2 regions of the Glaciimonas sp. CA11.2 genome follow, and region 2 is predicted to be linked to the other one. Evidence: predicted binding sites of a transcription regulator. Region 2 holds the regulator's gene; the other holds the start of a gene.
The links. Region 2 encodes LexA, which represses DNA repair genes until DNA is damaged. Its sites were predicted from a motif close to ACTGTATNNNNATACAGT; they were not measured.
Positions count from the first base shown of each region.

Region 1 (8,373 bases), on a different contig from region 2:
CTCCCATACCAGATTTATATATCCGCGGTTCCATGACAAGCACAATCGAACAGGCGTCGGCCATTCAGGAGAAAATCCTTTGATTTCTGCAAGCAACATCGATCCGCAAATAATCCAGGCCTACCTGGAAACACACTACTGTGTCGATGGTCCTCCTTCGTTTGTGATACAGATAGGTGTCGTCAATGACGCGCTGAAAAAGCTCTACCGGCAATCAAAATTCGACTGCTGCGCGTTCATGACAGCCTGTAACCCCTTCAGCCAGAACCTTGGAGATGCCGTCAACGCCAACAGGCAAGCTGTTCTGGCGCATGATCTGAACAAACGCAGCCTGACCTATCTTCACGGGACCGGCAGGCATCCAACCGGAAACTGGCCCGGGGAACCCAGCTACTTCGTATTGGGGCTTTCCCGTGAATCTGCCAGAGTGCTGGGACAACAATATGAACAAAACGCGATTGTCTGGTGCGGCGCCGATGCGGTGCCCCAACTAATTGTTTTAAGGTAGGTACTTTCCATCCATCGAGATGCACGCGAGCTGTTTCATCACGTGGTCTTCACCATACTGATCTCCAACACTGACGACCAGAAGAACAATCACCCCGTGCTGGTCGTCAACCCGCTTTGAAACGGCCGACTGAAGCTAGCACCTGTTTACAAAATTCTTCCTGCCAACCTTAGACAAGGTTTCCAGTAATTTATCTGCAGCACCACGGCCGGGAATCGGACCATGAGTTCCATCCTCTCCAATTCTGATTGCCGGTGTTGTACGAGCAGGTTGTCCGTGAGCCTGAATAGGGTTAGCGCACAGTTGTGCCCGAAAATGCTTCAAGAAAATAATCAAATTATTAATAATTTAATAAAACCTGTGATTTCCGCGCGGAAATGAGAAATTCGATCATCTTGAGAGATTGGAATTTTCATTGCAATTTTATTAAAATGACTGTGCGTTGCAGCCAATGCCTACTGACCATCGAACTATTTTAAAAACTGATTTGCCAAATTTTCCAGGCTAATTGGCTGGCGGCCGCGCTGCAACTGTGATTGCTTCCAGCTCCTGCTGATATGCTAGGAACTGTTGGTAATCGTGCGCGCCAGAATTCAAATCGGTGTCGTTGAGCACCTGCATTGTCAACGTGACGGTAGCGCAGGCAGGGTTCAGATTAGCGTCGAAGTTGTTCTCGCGGATCGCGTAATTGATCAGACGCACGGGCAAGCCTTGCTGTGTGCCGCAGATGAACATCAGATGCGGAGCCGTCAGCGGCAACACCCCCATCGTGCCCTGCTGGCTTTGCGGATACACCAGTAACTCCAAAGCCGCCAGTTGGGGGCGTAAGCCAAGGCTGGCAGCGTTCTTATTTTCTCGTGTATCGGTAGCATCAAGCGTAACCTCGATGTCGATGGTCTCTACTAGTGCGCCGGTATAGCGCATCGCTTCCGAGCGGTCGCCCTGTTCCGCGCCCCCCGTCTGCGGTTGCATGGTGCGCCTGAGCATGCTCGGATCATAACGGAACGGGATCACGTTTGGCTTTGGCTTGTTCTGGTCGATGCACACCAGAGCGCCGCGCAGGACGTTGGCACCTCGTGAACAGATACTCAACATGCGTTGCACATTAAAAAGCCAGCCGATTTAAAAAGATGAAAAATCATGGTTTTATCCGTAGCTCACAAAAAATTTCGCAATTGCTTGGCTATTAAAACAACAAAATCATTTATACCGAGATGAGCGCGACGCATCTGGCATTTTCATGCGCTCAAAATAGTTATCCCCAGATTGTGTGGGCAGGTCTGTGGATAAGTCATCATAATCTACCTTATGCCATTGATTCCATTGAAAACTCTGCAACTGCACGGAAAATGTCAGTGGTGATCTTGCGTCGTCTTCAAAACCGTTATGGTTACACCAACCGGAAATGCGATCAGGCCCAGCCAAAGGTATGGCTGAGATCACAGGTTAAGAATGCCGTCGAATATTAAAGAAGTCGCACGGTCAAAACACGTTGTCAAAAACCTGCCTGGTTATAAGCAAAGCCACGCCACTCTGACTAACAGACGCGCATATTATTATGCGCCGCGGTCATGAGTTATATGGGGCCACTGCCCCATTTGTGCAGGATATCTGGCGTGAAAAAAAGAAATTCAGGGATTAAATTATTTTTGCTTCCCTATTTATGATTTTTCCGCATGCAAACCTGCTTGACGAAGACCTTGCACTCACGTATCCGATGGTCGTCGGCGAGATTGCCTTGGGCAGCCCCGCCCTGAATACAAACGCTTAATGATTTGGGCTTGCTTCCCCATATCCAGAATGCCAGTGTGCGCGAAACTTGCCGTCTATTTGGTAGGAACGGGACTGGACAGATAGCTACTGTACCCAGATACGTATGAGAATAGCTGAACGCCGTTTCTCTGAGGTGATAATATACTGTACATTCATACAGTATATTTAAGTTCTCCATGAGCCCCTTGAAAAGCACGCAAGCGTGCGCACCAGTCAGCCTGGCACAGCGTCCTCTCCAGGTTTCACCCGCCCTTTGGCATTCGCTGTTCCGTTGTTTCTTATCAAAGTTCCCGCCGGCTTCCCCTCCCCCGCTGCGGACTATGTCGAGGAAAGTCTTGACCTCAATACGTATCTTGTAAAACATAAGGCAGCGTCGTTTTACTTCACGGTCGAGGGCGACAGCATGATCAACGCTGGCATTCTGGCTGGCGACCGGGGGCTGGTCGACCGCTCGATCGAACCCAGGCATGGCCACATCGTTGTTGCTGTGATCAGCAATGAATTCACATTGAAACGCCTGTACCGCCACCATGGCGTGGTGGAACTGCGCCCTGAAAACTCTGCCTACAAGACCATTATTGTCAGCGATGACGATGATCTGCAGATCTGGGGCGTGGTGGCTGGGGTGGTACGGAAGTTTGCGGTCTGACCATGAACAGCACGCCTGCCCGGTTGTTTGCCCTGGTGGATGTCAACAATTTTTATGTCAGTTGCGAGCGCGTGTTCAACCCGCGCCTGGAAGGCAAACCGGTCGTGGTGCTGTCGAATAACGACGGCTGCGCAGTAACGCGCTCCATCGAAGTCAAGGCGCTCGGCGTGAAGATGGCAGCGCCCTGGTTCCAGTTGCAGGATCTGGCGCGCCAGCACGGCATCATTGCATTGTCGTCAAACTACACCCTCTATGCCGATTTTCTCGACAGACACATTAAGAGTGTCAATTCATGCAATCACGGCGTTAGCCTCTTGCGTCTGGTTCCACGATTCTGGTTCATCCGAAATTTCTTGGTTTTGGTCGTTTGAATATTGATAGATCCAGTAGTGATCTTCAACGAAGTTGGCAGTGACTGGCCAAGTCCGTCAAGGAAGTCGTGCAGAAGAAGTTCCCCAGTGTGTGCGAACGGCGGGACGGTCGGACATGTGATGAAGTTAAGGTTCTATTTCTAATTGGGGCAAGCGCAGCGCGTCAGGCCGGAGGCAAACGCCGCGAGGGTCCCCTGTGGGCAAGTCTTGGGTATGTGGGCAACGTGCTTCACCGTTGTCCACATATCCTGACTTGTCCACAGGGACGCGGGAGTACCCATCTTCGAGTGATCTTGCGGCCGGTTTCGCCCTTTGCTGCCAGTTAGGCGGACTTCGTGAGCGTCCGAAAGGCAGCGATTGCTGCCGTTGGCTATTAACGTGGCGACCGTTGGCGACTATTGCATTTGGCTTTCTTGGATAGGATTTTGGGAGTCCGCTCACCTGCGCATTGCGGCAATTCGTCGATTGAAAAGACTACTACTCGCCAATGGTTTTTGAACGGCTGGTTTCGTATCCGTGTAAGACCGAATCCGCCGTCGAGTGCTGATATTCGCGTTCCAACATACACTGGAATTTCCTCTGAGCTAAAAGTGGTCAGTCAACCCCGTCAATTTCCCTGTTTTCTTTAATAATTTCCCGCCGCTCCTGTATTTTTCCCCCATTCCAGCTTCACCCCCCGGTATCGCACTCTGCTTGCTGGCATAAGCATGTTTGAGTTCCTTCACGTTACCCCGTGACCCCGCCAGTACGTCCCTCGTCTTTTTGCTAACCTGATCGCGCCACTGTGCGATAACGCCGGTAATACCTTCATCTGGATCAGTCTGTTTCTCGCGCTCAGCTTCGGTTTCCTCGGTTCTGGTTTCGAGCTTGATGCTGCTGGTATAGCCGTTGCTGCCGATTGAGTGCGTAACTTTAGCGGCGAGGCATTCAATGCTGTCGATGGCCGTTTTGAAACCGGCGACTTTGACCGGCGATTGCGGCATCAGGCGCGGGTTACCAATCTGCAGTGCCAACTCCAATGTCGCCAATCCACACTGGATACGTTGCCACTCAGCGATGGCCACCCTACGATCGACCCTACCCGGCTGATTAGCGATATTTCGCCGTCATTCAAAATAAACAACATTTATTCATTTGATCTCTCAGGCTGTGTTATTGTTGCCATAGACGCAACAAAAACACTCAAATGGAATTTGTGATGACGAAGAACGTACTGCATAAAATCGCGCTTAAAAGCGGAATCCATAAATTTACGATAGCAGTATTTTTGTCATCTGCAATGCAGCTTGCTTACGCCGATGATGGAAGCAATGCTGGGGGATTTGTACTATTGTTATTGTTATTCGCGTTTGGCGTTTGGGTTTATTTTTTACCCTCAATTAAGGCTACCAATCTCAAACATCCTGACCAGAAGTCAATTTTTGTCTTAAATCTTTTACTCGGCTGGCTTCTGATTCCGTGGGTCATTGCTCTTGTATGGGCATATAAAAAATCGACCAGTGTGATAGTGAATCCCGGAGCACCTGATGCGGCAGTTAAAGCCAAGCATATCGGTGATACTGAAAACAATCAGTCACTATCTGGGTTGAAGAACTGCCCATTTTGCGCGGAGGATATAAAACTCGAAGCCATAAGATGTAAACATTGTCAGGCAGATTTAACACTTCTTCCGCCGTACATATAAATTAAAATAGGCCATATTAAAATGGCATTGATCGGACATTCTATTGCCATGAATATGGTATGTGCTGCGAAGCAATTTAAGCTACCTTTTTAGAAGGCAAATTGATTACATTGACCCGGAATAGACCAAGCACTTCGTCAATACTTATTCTTCAAGGACTACCGTATGTCTAGATGCGTAGCTCCAGTACGTGGACATAGTTCAGCTGCCGATGCATGCCCTGTATGCCGTGACCGCCGTAGCGGCTATGGCAACAGCAGACCTTACTCCGCCCCTTCCTACTTCTCGTCGGGCAGCAGCAGTGATAGCTCCAGCAGCAGTTCACGGCCGCGCTGGTCGAGCGCGGGTTCGTCCCTGTCGTACACTTCCGACCAAGTGCAGTCACTCACGCCAATCCGTGAAACCGTTTAAACGTGAGCAGCGCAGCAACCTGACCTTCGTGACGTCTTCCTGTGCCACGCGCGGGACGACCGACAGGGGGCAGCTAAAGAGCTGCGCGACTTGCTCGTGGCGGCTGCCTCCCGAGAGAGGGCGTCGCCGACAAAGAGCTTGCGGTACTGCTGATGCGTAATCAGCTCGTTCCAATCGTGCACAACACGACGTATTGCGCTCTCCTCAATGCCAGCCTACGCTCGCCTCCCGAAGCGGGCTGAGCACTGCATAAGATTCAATGGCGGTGGTCGCGGCGAAAATCGCCGAGCTGATTGCAGTGTAGCTTTATTGCCCACACAGGTTCGGCATAATACTTTTACGACTTCTAAAATCCCACAGTTGCACGCCACGAAAGATGGTGGGCATTTTTATTGCCGTTTACGGAAGTCCGCCTTCGTCGAAATCTGCCTTAGGTGGGCAGCTCACGGCCAAAAGCCGACATTGCCACTCCCATGAATCTGATATTGCTTTGCCAACTTTTCTGTGGCAGTATGTCCTATGCACTTCGCTAGTCACTTTGCACAACTCAACCGAATGAAAACTTCATGAAATCATTAATTATTTTGGCATTACTAGCGATTCCTTTCGCATCATTTGCTGCCGATGGATGCAAACCCATCCACGAAGCTGGTCCAATCAATATCAAGGTAAGTGCCAAAAATGGTGGCGCTTCCATAATCGCGAATGATCTGCAGGTGATTGGAAATAAATTGTCTCCAACGTAGTCTGCCGAGAAATTAGCCTTCACAGCAGGAACATTCGCTTTCACACTCACCCCGGTTTCTTCATGCAAAGACGGGTTGTTGATCGAGTTCCAAGACGCAAAATCAAAGAAACAAACCGTAATTGCTTGGGCCAAGGAATCGGTTATCGATGGTAAAGCTGGTTCAGACTACTTCATCAATGTAGTTGCTCGCGCACCTGCGCCCTAACCCATCATTCCACTGGACATGCGCGCACAGCCGCTATCCGGTGACTTCACCCGTCAATGGCAACAGCCCACTCTTTACTTCAAGACACCCAACTCATAACCCTCGTACTGGTGGACGGGTCTGAGCCTGAGGAATGTGGCGCGTCAACGAGCAGTCGTTTTTCTTCACCGACGAGAACAGTCAGCAATGCGAGCGCTGCAATCCTGACGATCTTTCCGAGTTGCTGCCCAGCGTGCAGTACTGAAGTTTATTGGTAAGCGCGAAAGTTAGATTGTGACCCTCGTCTGATTTGGGTCCGTAGCGGACGACTGCGCAAATTTGCTTCACCGTCAGCCATCGGATAGGATCGGACAAATAATTTAGGGCGCTCCAGTGGATTGCCCATACTCTATCGGATTGAATACATATGTCGCTGAAGAAAACAAAAGATCAACTGATTCGGCTTCTCGGCGAAGCGGACAACAATGTCATCGCGCTGTCGGGTAAATGGGGGACGGGCAAGACTCATCTTTGGAATGAAGTCAAGAGCGAGGCCGAGGATGTTAAGGTCAAGAATGCCCTCTATGTATCGCTGTTTGGACTGTCAAGCGTCGATCAGGTTAAGCGTAAGCTTATCGAGTCCGCTATTCCCGGAGTTGACTCCCATGGTGGCGTTTTTGATGGAATTAAGAGTCTGTTCGGCGCGGGTGTAAAGGCCTTGTCGACGCACTACAAAGCCTTGGCCGCCTTAAACGATCTGAACCTGCTGCTAATGGCGCCGGTCGTGCTTCGAAACGAAGTGATCGTGATCGACGACATCGAGCGCAAGCACGCGAGGCTAGGTATTGATGAGGTACTGGGGTTCATCGACGAGTATTCGAAGCAATACAGCGCCCGGTTTGTGTTAGTTCTCAACGATGACCAACTCTCCAGCACAGGAGATGAAGAGAAGTTGTGGGCCATCTTCCGAGAAAAGGTAATCGACCACGAGGTCAGGTTATCCACCTCTGCCGAAGAAGCGTTCTCTATAGCGATTGGATTGGTGCCATCGAATTACGCAGAGGCGCTCAAGCAAGCATCGATCATCTGTGACTTGACCAACATACGCATTGTATTAAAGGTGATCAAGGCGGCCAATCGGATACTGGGCGGTCGAGACCTGGAAGAGGCCATCCTAATTAGGGTGGTACCTTCCATAGTAATTTTTTCGGCGATCTACTACCGAGGCTTGAACGACGGTCCCGACTTCAAATTCGTGCTGGGCGCTGGTAATCCTGATTGGGCGGACTTTGGGCGCGATCAAAACAAGGAGCCCACAGATGAGGAGAAGCGAAAAGATCGTTGGCGCCTGCTAATGCATGAACTTGGCATCAATAGCTGTGATGAATTTGAAAAGCTGCTGGTTGAATTCCTAGAGTCCGGTCTCTTTGACGCAGGCGAGATTGAGAAGGTCATCGATGGGTACATTGCCGAAAAGCAGAACTTGGAGTCCAGGAAGACTGCAAAGGAATTTCTCGGTCGAGTTTTCTGGAACCATCGCGTCGACGACTCTCAACTGGTAACCGAGGCTGCTGCACTTCCCGCGATTTCTGGCTCTCTTGATCCATTCGCAGCAACTGAGCTTGACGCGGCATTGGCAAAGCTTCCTGGAGGTGGACCCATTGGCAAGGCCATCATAGATGGCTGGATCACCGCATTCCAAGCGGGCAATCCAATTGAAGTGAATGACGAGAACCCTTTTAATCAGCCGCTTCACCCAGCGATTAAAGCGGCGTTCGCTGCAATTAAAGCTCATGCTCAGGCGAATGCCACGGTAATTGATGCGTGCACCTACATCATCGAGAACGGCGGATGGGGCACGTTACAGGAGGTGGCCATGAGACAGGCTACAGCCGTTGACTTCGAAACGGCAATTCGTGGAGTGGAGATTGACGAGCTGCGCCGCTTTATGCGCCGCATGATCGAAATGCGCATTCAACGAACCACATACGATGCACACTTCGGCTCGGCTACAGACCGCTTTGTGGAAGCATGCCGTGCCATCG
Region 1 is NZ_JAVIWL010000002.1:39,515-47,887, reverse strand. Features, by position in the region: gene RGU75_RS23530 (DUF3293 domain-containing protein) at 80-508, shown strand; gene RGU75_RS23525 (hypothetical protein) at 1,013-1,480, opposite strand; gene RGU75_RS23520 (LexA family protein) at 2,484-2,930, shown strand; partial or broken gene RGU75_RS23515 (SOS mutagenesis and repair protein) at 2,954-3,211, shown strand; gene RGU75_RS23510 (hypothetical protein) at 3,886-4,365, opposite strand; gene RGU75_RS23505 (superinfection immunity protein) at 4,500-4,985, shown strand; gene RGU75_RS23500 (hypothetical protein) at 5,944-6,276, opposite strand; gene RGU75_RS23495 (P-loop NTPase fold protein) at 6,756-8,373, shown strand, end outside.
Region 1: RGU75_RS23520 (LexA family protein) is a predicted target of LexA. The motif match lies at 2,425-2,442, and genes of this name have one in related genera.

Region 2 (8,373 bases):
GCTATATAGTTCGTCAATGCGCTCGACAACCTGAGTCAATAAAGGTTGGATTTCTTGAAAACCTTGTGCGCCACGCGAACCCTCTTCGGCAATAGCAAAAATCTTCGACTCAGCCTCATCCAGCATCTGCTTCACTTCTTTGCCCTGCGGACTGAAAGCCTGGCCCGATATTTCATCTGCCACTGTAATCAACTTACGCAAGATGCCACGGTCGCGCACAATTTCGGCATAGCGGCGAATATTAGCGGCCGAGGGCGTATTTTGAGCCAGCGCATTGAGATAAGTCAAACCGCCGACCTCCTCTGCCTTGCCGGTACTACCAAGCGACTCAAATACGGTAATGACATCCGCTGGTCTGGAGTTATTGATCAACTTGACGATATGTTGAAAAATAATGCGATGGTCGTACCGATAGAAGTCGTCTGCACGAACGAAATCGGCGATTCTATCCCAAGCGGCATTATCGAGAAGCAACCCGCCCAAAACGGATTGCTCCGCTTCGATTGAATGGGGTGGTACGCGTAGTGAATCTAACTGTGGATCTGAAGGTGGCATGGCGCGAATTATACCTGCTTACAAGTTTAGCTCTGTTGCAGTAAACCAAAAAAAGGACAATAAAAAAGCCGGGAGAACCCGGCTTTTTAACATTTCAACAAATACTCGTAGCGCACTCAATCAAATTAAGCGTGCTCGCCGATCACAGCAACAGTCACGTCAACCAGGACGTCAGTGTGCAAAGATACAGCAACGGCGTGGTCGCCAACGATCTTCAAAGGACCGACTGGCAAACGCACTTGCGATTTTTCAACAGCAAAACCTTGCTTGGTCAACGCCTCAGCGATATCAGCATTGGTAACAGAACCGAACAAACGGCCATCAACACCTGATTTTTGCGAAATCTTCACCGTCAAACCGTTCAATTTTTCGCCTTGCGCTTGGGCGGCTGCCAATTTAGCAGCTGCAGTTTTTTCCAGCTCTGCGCGTTTAACTTCAAATTCAGCAATTGCTGAAGTTGTAGCACGGCGAGCAAGACGTTGTGGAATTAGAAAGTTACGTGCATAACCATCTTTTACACGAACGACTTCACCAAGATTGCCGACATTAACGACTTTTTCTAACAGAATAATTTGCATGTTTTTCTCCTATTTCAAGTCGTCAATTAAACGTTGTGCAGATCGGTGTAAGGCAACAACGCAAGGAAACGCGCGCGTTTGATCGCGGTGTCAACTTGACGTTGGTAAATTGCCTTAGTACCTGTCAGGCGTGCTGGCATAATTTTGCCATTTTCCTGAACAAAATCTTTCAACGTATCGACGTCTTTGTAATCAACGCTAGCAACGTGTGCTGCTGTGAAACGACAAAACTTTTTACGCTTGAACAGCGGGTTTTGTTGTTGACGCTTGTTTTTCAGTTTGCTTTTATCGAACTTTTTACCGAATGCCATTTGAGGCTCCTGTATAAATAATTAGGCCGCAGTTTCAGCTGCAGCAAATTCAGTGATGTGAAATACCAGACTTTTACCGTTGCGACTCTTGCGTGCCAAAAATCCTGTGAACCAGTACTGACCACCCAATACCGTCTGATTGAATCGCCCCGATATCTCGCCTATGGCAAGAGCGGCAATTTCGAACTCAACCTGACGTTGGATACCCGCTTCATGTGGTGACGAACGACTCAGCAATATTGCTGAAACGATCGGGATACCCGCTGGCGTATAACGCAATACTTCGCGCTCTGCGATTTCGGCAACCAATTGAAGCGCGTTGTTGAGTTGATTCACTCCGGTCTATTTGGAAAATGGTGACGCAATGAATGCAAGTTAATCGGCAAAATTAGGCGGCTGCCGGGGCTGATGCTGGCGCAGCTGGTGCTTCAGTACGATGGCTTTTAGCAGCATCTTCCTTTTGCACAGCCTTCATCATTGGCGATGGGCCAGTTTCAGCTTTTTTCAGCTTGACCGTCAGGTGACGCAAAACAGCATCATTGAACTTAAAGCCAGTTTCGATTTCGGTCAGTGTTTCGCTGTCGCATTCGATGTTCAAGCAAACATAGTGTGCTTTTGCCAATTTTTGGATCAGGTAAGCCAATTGACGGCGACCCCAATCTTCAACGCGATGAACGATACCGCCACGTGTAGTGACAATACCCTTATAGCGTTCGATCATTGCAGGCACTTGCTCGCTTTGATCCGGATGGACGATAAACACGATTTCATAATGACGCATGTAAGCTCCTTTTTGGACTGTTGAAAATAGCCCACCCCGGCGTCAAGACGAGTGTGGGAAGAGGAAAGTCGATAACTATACAGTGAAATCCTTCAAAACTCAATGCTCAATACACATGATCGTCATACAGACAAATAGATTGTCAAATTTACTTGCATTCAACTGAATACTGTACAAAAATACAGACTGTTTATATACACAGTTCGCCGGTGGCATAAATCGCAGCATGAACGCCATATTCTCGCACCAGCCCTTATTCGACAACCGCTATCAATATGATCAAATTAACTGCACGCCAACAACAAATACTTGATCTCATCAGGGATGCTATTGAGAACACGGGTTTCCCTCCGACTCGCGCTGAAATCGCATCCGAGTTAGGATTTCGCTCAGCCAATGCAGCTGAAGAGCATTTGCAGGCGCTTGCACGCAAAGGCGCCATCGAAATTTCGCCGGGGACGTCTCGCGGAATACGGCTTCTTGCAAAAGGCCCTAGCCCGACTAGTAAGCGCAATAATGATGACATCGGGCAGCAATTTACCTTACCCCATCCTGCATTAATGCAACTCAATCTTCCATTGGTGGGACGCGTGGCTGCCGGATCACCAATCCTGGCACAGGAACACGTTCAGGCACGATACAACATTGATCCTACCTTTTTTAGCGATAAACCGGATTACTTGCTGAAGGTACGCGGCATGTCTATGCGTGATGCCGGTATTCTTGATGGGGATCTACTAGCTGTCAAAAAAACGGAATCAGCGAGAAACGGTCAAATAGTCGTAGCACGACTGGGCGATGACGTCACCGTCAAGCGATACAAAAAAACTGGCTCTTCGATACAACTACTACCAGAAAATCCAGAATTTGAACCGATCATTGTCAGCGAAGATCAAGATGACTTTGCGTTAGAAGGCTTAGTGGTGGGATTAATGCGGAACTGGGGCTAATCCTTAAAAATGCAATTATCGGCTCGATCAGAGCTGATAATTGCAAGCGTATCAAGGCGCACTTTTTAATGAAGACGTAAGCTAATTAACCTAAATAGCGCATTTGAAAGCCCCTCTCAGGATGAAAAGCGGCATCTCTTAGCGTTAATCAAAACTACTCAAAAATTCCTTAATTACTTTTGAAGCAATAATTTTTAACACCCGGAAAAAATTTCTCCATCAATCAAGACGCCGCCGCTTAGTCAAAATCTGATTAGCGATACCGCGCAAAATATTCACCTCTTCAGTTTCCAACCCTGCGCGTGCAAACAAACGCTTCAGGCGTGGCATCAATTTTTTCGGATGTGCCGGATCGAGAAAATCGATTTCAATCAGTGCTTTTTCCAAATGGGCAAACATACCTTCAATCTCAATCAGATTAGCGGTATCGCCGTGAAATCCGATCTCGTCACTTGACTCACTCTCGCCAGGCGGTTGTTCAGCGCTAGCCGCGACCCGAAACTCATAAGCTAATACTTGCACCGCTTGCGATAAATTTAAGGAGGAATAATCGGGATTCGCCGGAATGTTAATTAATACATTACATTTCTCGACGATTTCATTCGGCAAACCATAGCGCTCGCTTCCAAATAATATTGCCCCAGTCAGGGTTTTATCTGTCGCTAGTTGCTCCGCCACCGCTCTTGGTGCCATCACAGGTGGAGAAAACTCGCGGAGGCGCGCACTTAGCGCAGCTGCATAATTGCACCCGATCAAGGCCTGTTCGACAGTCTCGACGATTCTGGCTGACGATAGAATATCTTGCGCACCGCTTGCTAATGCAATTGCCTCATCACGCTGTAAAACGTCCGGATAGCGGGGATTCACCAGGACCAGCTCGGAAAATCCCATTGTTTTAATAGCACGTGCAGCTGCGCCAACATTGCCGGGACTACTGGTATCAACCAGTACAAAGCGTAGGCGATTGAAAAGAGACGTGTTGGTTTTTGTCAGGTTCATTTAAAATAGCGTCATTCGCAGGTTAATTTTCAGGAAACGCTGATGTTTAGTGTCTTGGAGTATTAGCCGGGAGCCTGTCGGTCTGACCGGATCAAAGTGAAAAATGCACTGAACGAGGACAGATTTTGCCAGATTCGCAGCACCGATAGCCAGCTATTGGTCGAGAAACTGATGAAACATGACCTGACCAGATCATTTTTCAGCCGATTCCGCATAGCCCGTCAGGCCCTTGTTACCGTCAAGACGGCCTGCATCGCTCATTATTAATAATATAGGTTGGTTCTGTTCCCATTAGGCACAGTGCCGCCATTTTAACGGAACCGAATCCAGATATGCATCCTATGCTCAATACGGCCATCAAGGCCGCCCGTCGTGGTGCCGCAGTCATTTCGCGCGCCTCCTTCGATCTCGACCTGCTTCAGGTAGAAAAAAAAGCACATAACGATTTTGTCACTGAAGTTGATAAAAATGCCGAAGCGGCAATTATTGACATTTTGAAGAACGCCTATCCAGACCACGCCATATTGGCCGAAGAGTCCGGTGCGTCCGACAATCTACATGACGAAAACGAAAACGTCTGGATTATCGATCCAATCGATGGCACTACCAACTTCATCCATGGCTTTCCACAATACTGCGTGTCGATTGCGTTACAGCATCGTGGACAAATTACCCAAGCCGTCATCTATGACCCAACTCGTAATGATTTATTTACCGCTAGCAAGGGCGCTGGCGCTTACTTAAATGAAAAACGTATCCGTGTCAGCAAACGCACTCGCATTGCAGATGGCTTGATTGGAACCGGCTTTCCTTTCCGCGAGACCGAAGGGCCGGTCATGGACGAGTACATGAAAATGTTCCGCGTAATGACACAAAACTGCGCTGGTCTGCGCCGCCCCGGCTCGGCTGCGCTCGATCTGGCATACGTTGCAGCGGGTCGCCTGGATGGTTTTTTTGAAAAAGGTTTAAAACCGTGGGACATCGCGGCTGGTACTTTGCTGATTACGGAATCTGGCGGTATCGTCGGTAACTTTGTTGGGGATTCTGATTACCTCTACAAAGGCGACGTATTGGCTGGCAACCCTAAAATATTCGCACAATTGGTTAGTTTATTATCGCCATACGCAAAAAAGTAGAAAAAAACTGAATGGCATCCTATCCTAAAGATGAGGCCAGAATGTCACAAGGGAATAGGTTCAGGGATATCACTAAAGTGGCGTGATTTGAACCAACTGATCGACTCAAATGATCGACGCCTCTGACGGCATCATATGTTTTTATATGATGCCGTTTTCACATCAAAAGCGCCAAATGTTTTGTGATATTTAGCTGCCAATCACCGTGCGATGCGATGAAGGTCGATGGCAATTCAATCACTATTGAAAAACACTAACGATAAAAATTTCGCTACACTTTTAATGACTGAGAGAGAAATCCAAAAATTTCGAACGATGCCGCGCAAACGCGCGGTTTGTTGTTGTTCGCTGTTATACTTCTGCCTTATGCGGCCATTCACCAGTCAAGTGTCGCCGTAAGGGAGCGAGAAAAGTTTAGTTCAGAGGGCTTTTTAGCTGTCTCAACAATTGCTTGCTAGTTCCTGAATTCATTAATCCCGTTTGCCTGCGACTGGCGCCCGAGCGGCGACAGGCCGATATTCTTCTATTGAGCTTCCATGTTATTTTCTGAACTCGGCTTGTCCGATGCCATCGTTCGCGCTGTTACCGAGCACGGCTACACAACGCCTACTCCAATTCAAGCGCAAGCAATTCCTGCCGTGCTAGCTGGCGGAGATTTGCTTGCGGGCGCCCAAACCGGCACCGGAAAAACCGCTGGCTTCACCTTGCCCGTCCTGCACCGCCTGGCTACTTCGCCAACAAACCCGACTGGTTCCCATCGTCCAATTCGCGCACTGATTTTGACGCCGACTCGCGAACTCGCGGCACAAGTCGAAGAAAGCGTTCGTTTATACGGTAAATATTTGCCGTTAACTTCAGCGGTTATTTTTGGCGGTGTTGGCATTAATCCGCAAATCAAAATTTTGAAACATGGCGTTGATATCCTGGTGTGCACACCAGGCCGACTACTCGACCACATGCAACAAGGTACGGTTAATCTGACGCATGTTGAAATTTTGATCTTGGACGAAGCCGATCGTATGCTCGATATGGGTTTCATCCGCGACATTAAAAAAATTCTTGCCGTGCTACCGAAGAAACGTCAAAACTTATTGTTCTCCGCGACCTTCTCGGACGACATCAAGATATTGGCTGATAACTTGTTGAACTCACCAGCGATGATTGAAGTTGCCCGCCGCAACTCCACTGTCGAGGTCATCCAGCAAAAAATACATCCAGTTGATCGCGATAAAAAACATCCGTTACTAGCACATCTGATTAAGGCTCATTCTTGGCGCCAAGTGCTAGTGTTTACCCGCACTAAACATGGCGCAAACAAACTGGTCGAGCAACTTGGTAAAGACGGCATCAGCGGTATGGCAATTCATGGCAACAAAAGCCAATCTGCACGCACCAAAGCACTCGCCGAATTTAAAGACGGTAGTTTGCAGGTGTTGGTCGCTACCGACATTGCAGCACGTGGAATTGATATCGATCAACTGCCGCACGTGGTTAATTATGATCTACCAAATGTTCCCGAAGATTACGTCCATCGCATCGGTCGCACCGGTCGTGCTGGCGCCACTGGCGAAGCCGTATCATTGGTATGCGTGGATGAACATCAAATGTTGAAAGACATTGAAAAGCTGATCAAACGCGAATTGCCAAAAGAAATTATTGCCGGTTTTGAACCAGATCCACATGCACGCGCACAGCCGATTCAATTGCGTAGTGGTGGCGGTGGCGCAGGCAACGGCAATCGTGGCGGTGGCGGACGCACACAAGGTCAACGCACAGCTGGCAAAGCACCCGCCTCTGGCGCAAAACCAAACACGGGTCCGGCCAGAAGCAGCAATGCCAATTCGCAAGCTCGCCCTGCAGCACCGCATCGCTCAGGTGGCCGTGGTCGCTAAGTAGTCTTTATATTCTGTGGCTGTCACAATGGCCGCGTCATTTTTCCTACGAAAATGACGCGGCCATTTGTATATTAAATTACCAAAAAGCGCTGTGCCATTTCTCTGTCTTATATTTGTTAATGTGACTTTCTTCAATTTAAAAGACATTGCGATACTCAATCGCCTGCGCTAAATGCCGCGGATGCAATCTCAAATTTATAGTGTAATTGACGACGCCCAACGATTCAGCATACTCAAGCATTTTTTTACATAGGCGTAATTTGAGGACAGCTAATCTAATCGTATGATGGCTGGCAATTTGAATGAAACGAGTGGGTGACTTTGAAGGAAACGCGGACGAGATTAAGGCGCTTCAAACGCTCAGCAACGGTCAATCTCTGATTTTTACGTACTGTCCAAAAAATAAAAAAGGCCTGTCAAAGACAGGCCTTTTTTATTCAATATGGTCGGAGTACAAGGATTCGAACCTTGGACCCCCTGGTCCCAAACCAGGTGCGCTACCGGGCTGCGCTACACTCCGAAGACACGCATAGTACACGCAAACTATGTCGCAGCGCAAAACAATTTTACAATTATGTGATATTTATTTTTGGCATCAAATTTGGATACCAAATCTCAATGCGCAGTTCGACAAAATCATGAAAAGAAGCCCGGCTTTAATCGATACTTTATTCTGCAAATAATGTCTCCACAAACCGGTGTTACGAGAGATTATTTAAAACAATTTTTAACATTAATTGTAAGTGACAACAAAACGGTCGCTCTTTTTCACGGATCTTTAAAATGACGACGCTACGTGATTTAATCAATGCATCGTTTGCATCTACTTGGTTGAGGGCTAGTGCTCGTCACCAGAAACGAAAACCCGACCAAACGATACGATTGATAACAATCGACAGTCAATAATAAAAATTACTTCCTCCGTCCTCAGAGCTTCATAGACACAGCGACTTCGGCTGTTATTCAAAAGCGCATCCGATTCAGCCAAAGCTGTTAAAAACATCACAACTAATGCTGCTAATTATGTTCTTCCGATATTAATACTCGCAAAAAAGTATCGGGCTTTGACCTTATAGTATCAAGGCGTATCAGAACTGAGTGCTAATATCATCCCAGTACCCAAAAATAAATCAAAACGGAGACAAGTATGAAATTCATCGCTAGAAGC
Region 2 is NZ_JAVIWL010000001.1:4,201,442-4,209,814, reverse strand. Features, by position in the region: gene RGU75_RS18265 (replicative DNA helicase) at 1-555, opposite strand, end outside; gene rplI (50S ribosomal protein L9) at 681-1,133, opposite strand; gene rpsR (30S ribosomal protein S18) at 1,160-1,444, opposite strand; gene priB (primosomal replication protein N) at 1,466-1,780, opposite strand; gene rpsF (30S ribosomal protein S6) at 1,833-2,225, opposite strand; gene lexA (transcriptional repressor LexA) at 2,501-3,175, shown strand; gene RGU75_RS18235 (RNA methyltransferase) at 3,395-4,174, opposite strand; gene RGU75_RS18230 (inositol monophosphatase family protein) at 4,507-5,310, shown strand; gene RGU75_RS18225 (DEAD/DEAH box helicase) at 5,847-7,202, shown strand; tRNA gene RGU75_RS18220 (tRNA-Pro) at 7,649-7,725, opposite strand; gene RGU75_RS18215 (sugar ABC transporter substrate-binding protein) at 8,353-8,373, shown strand, end outside.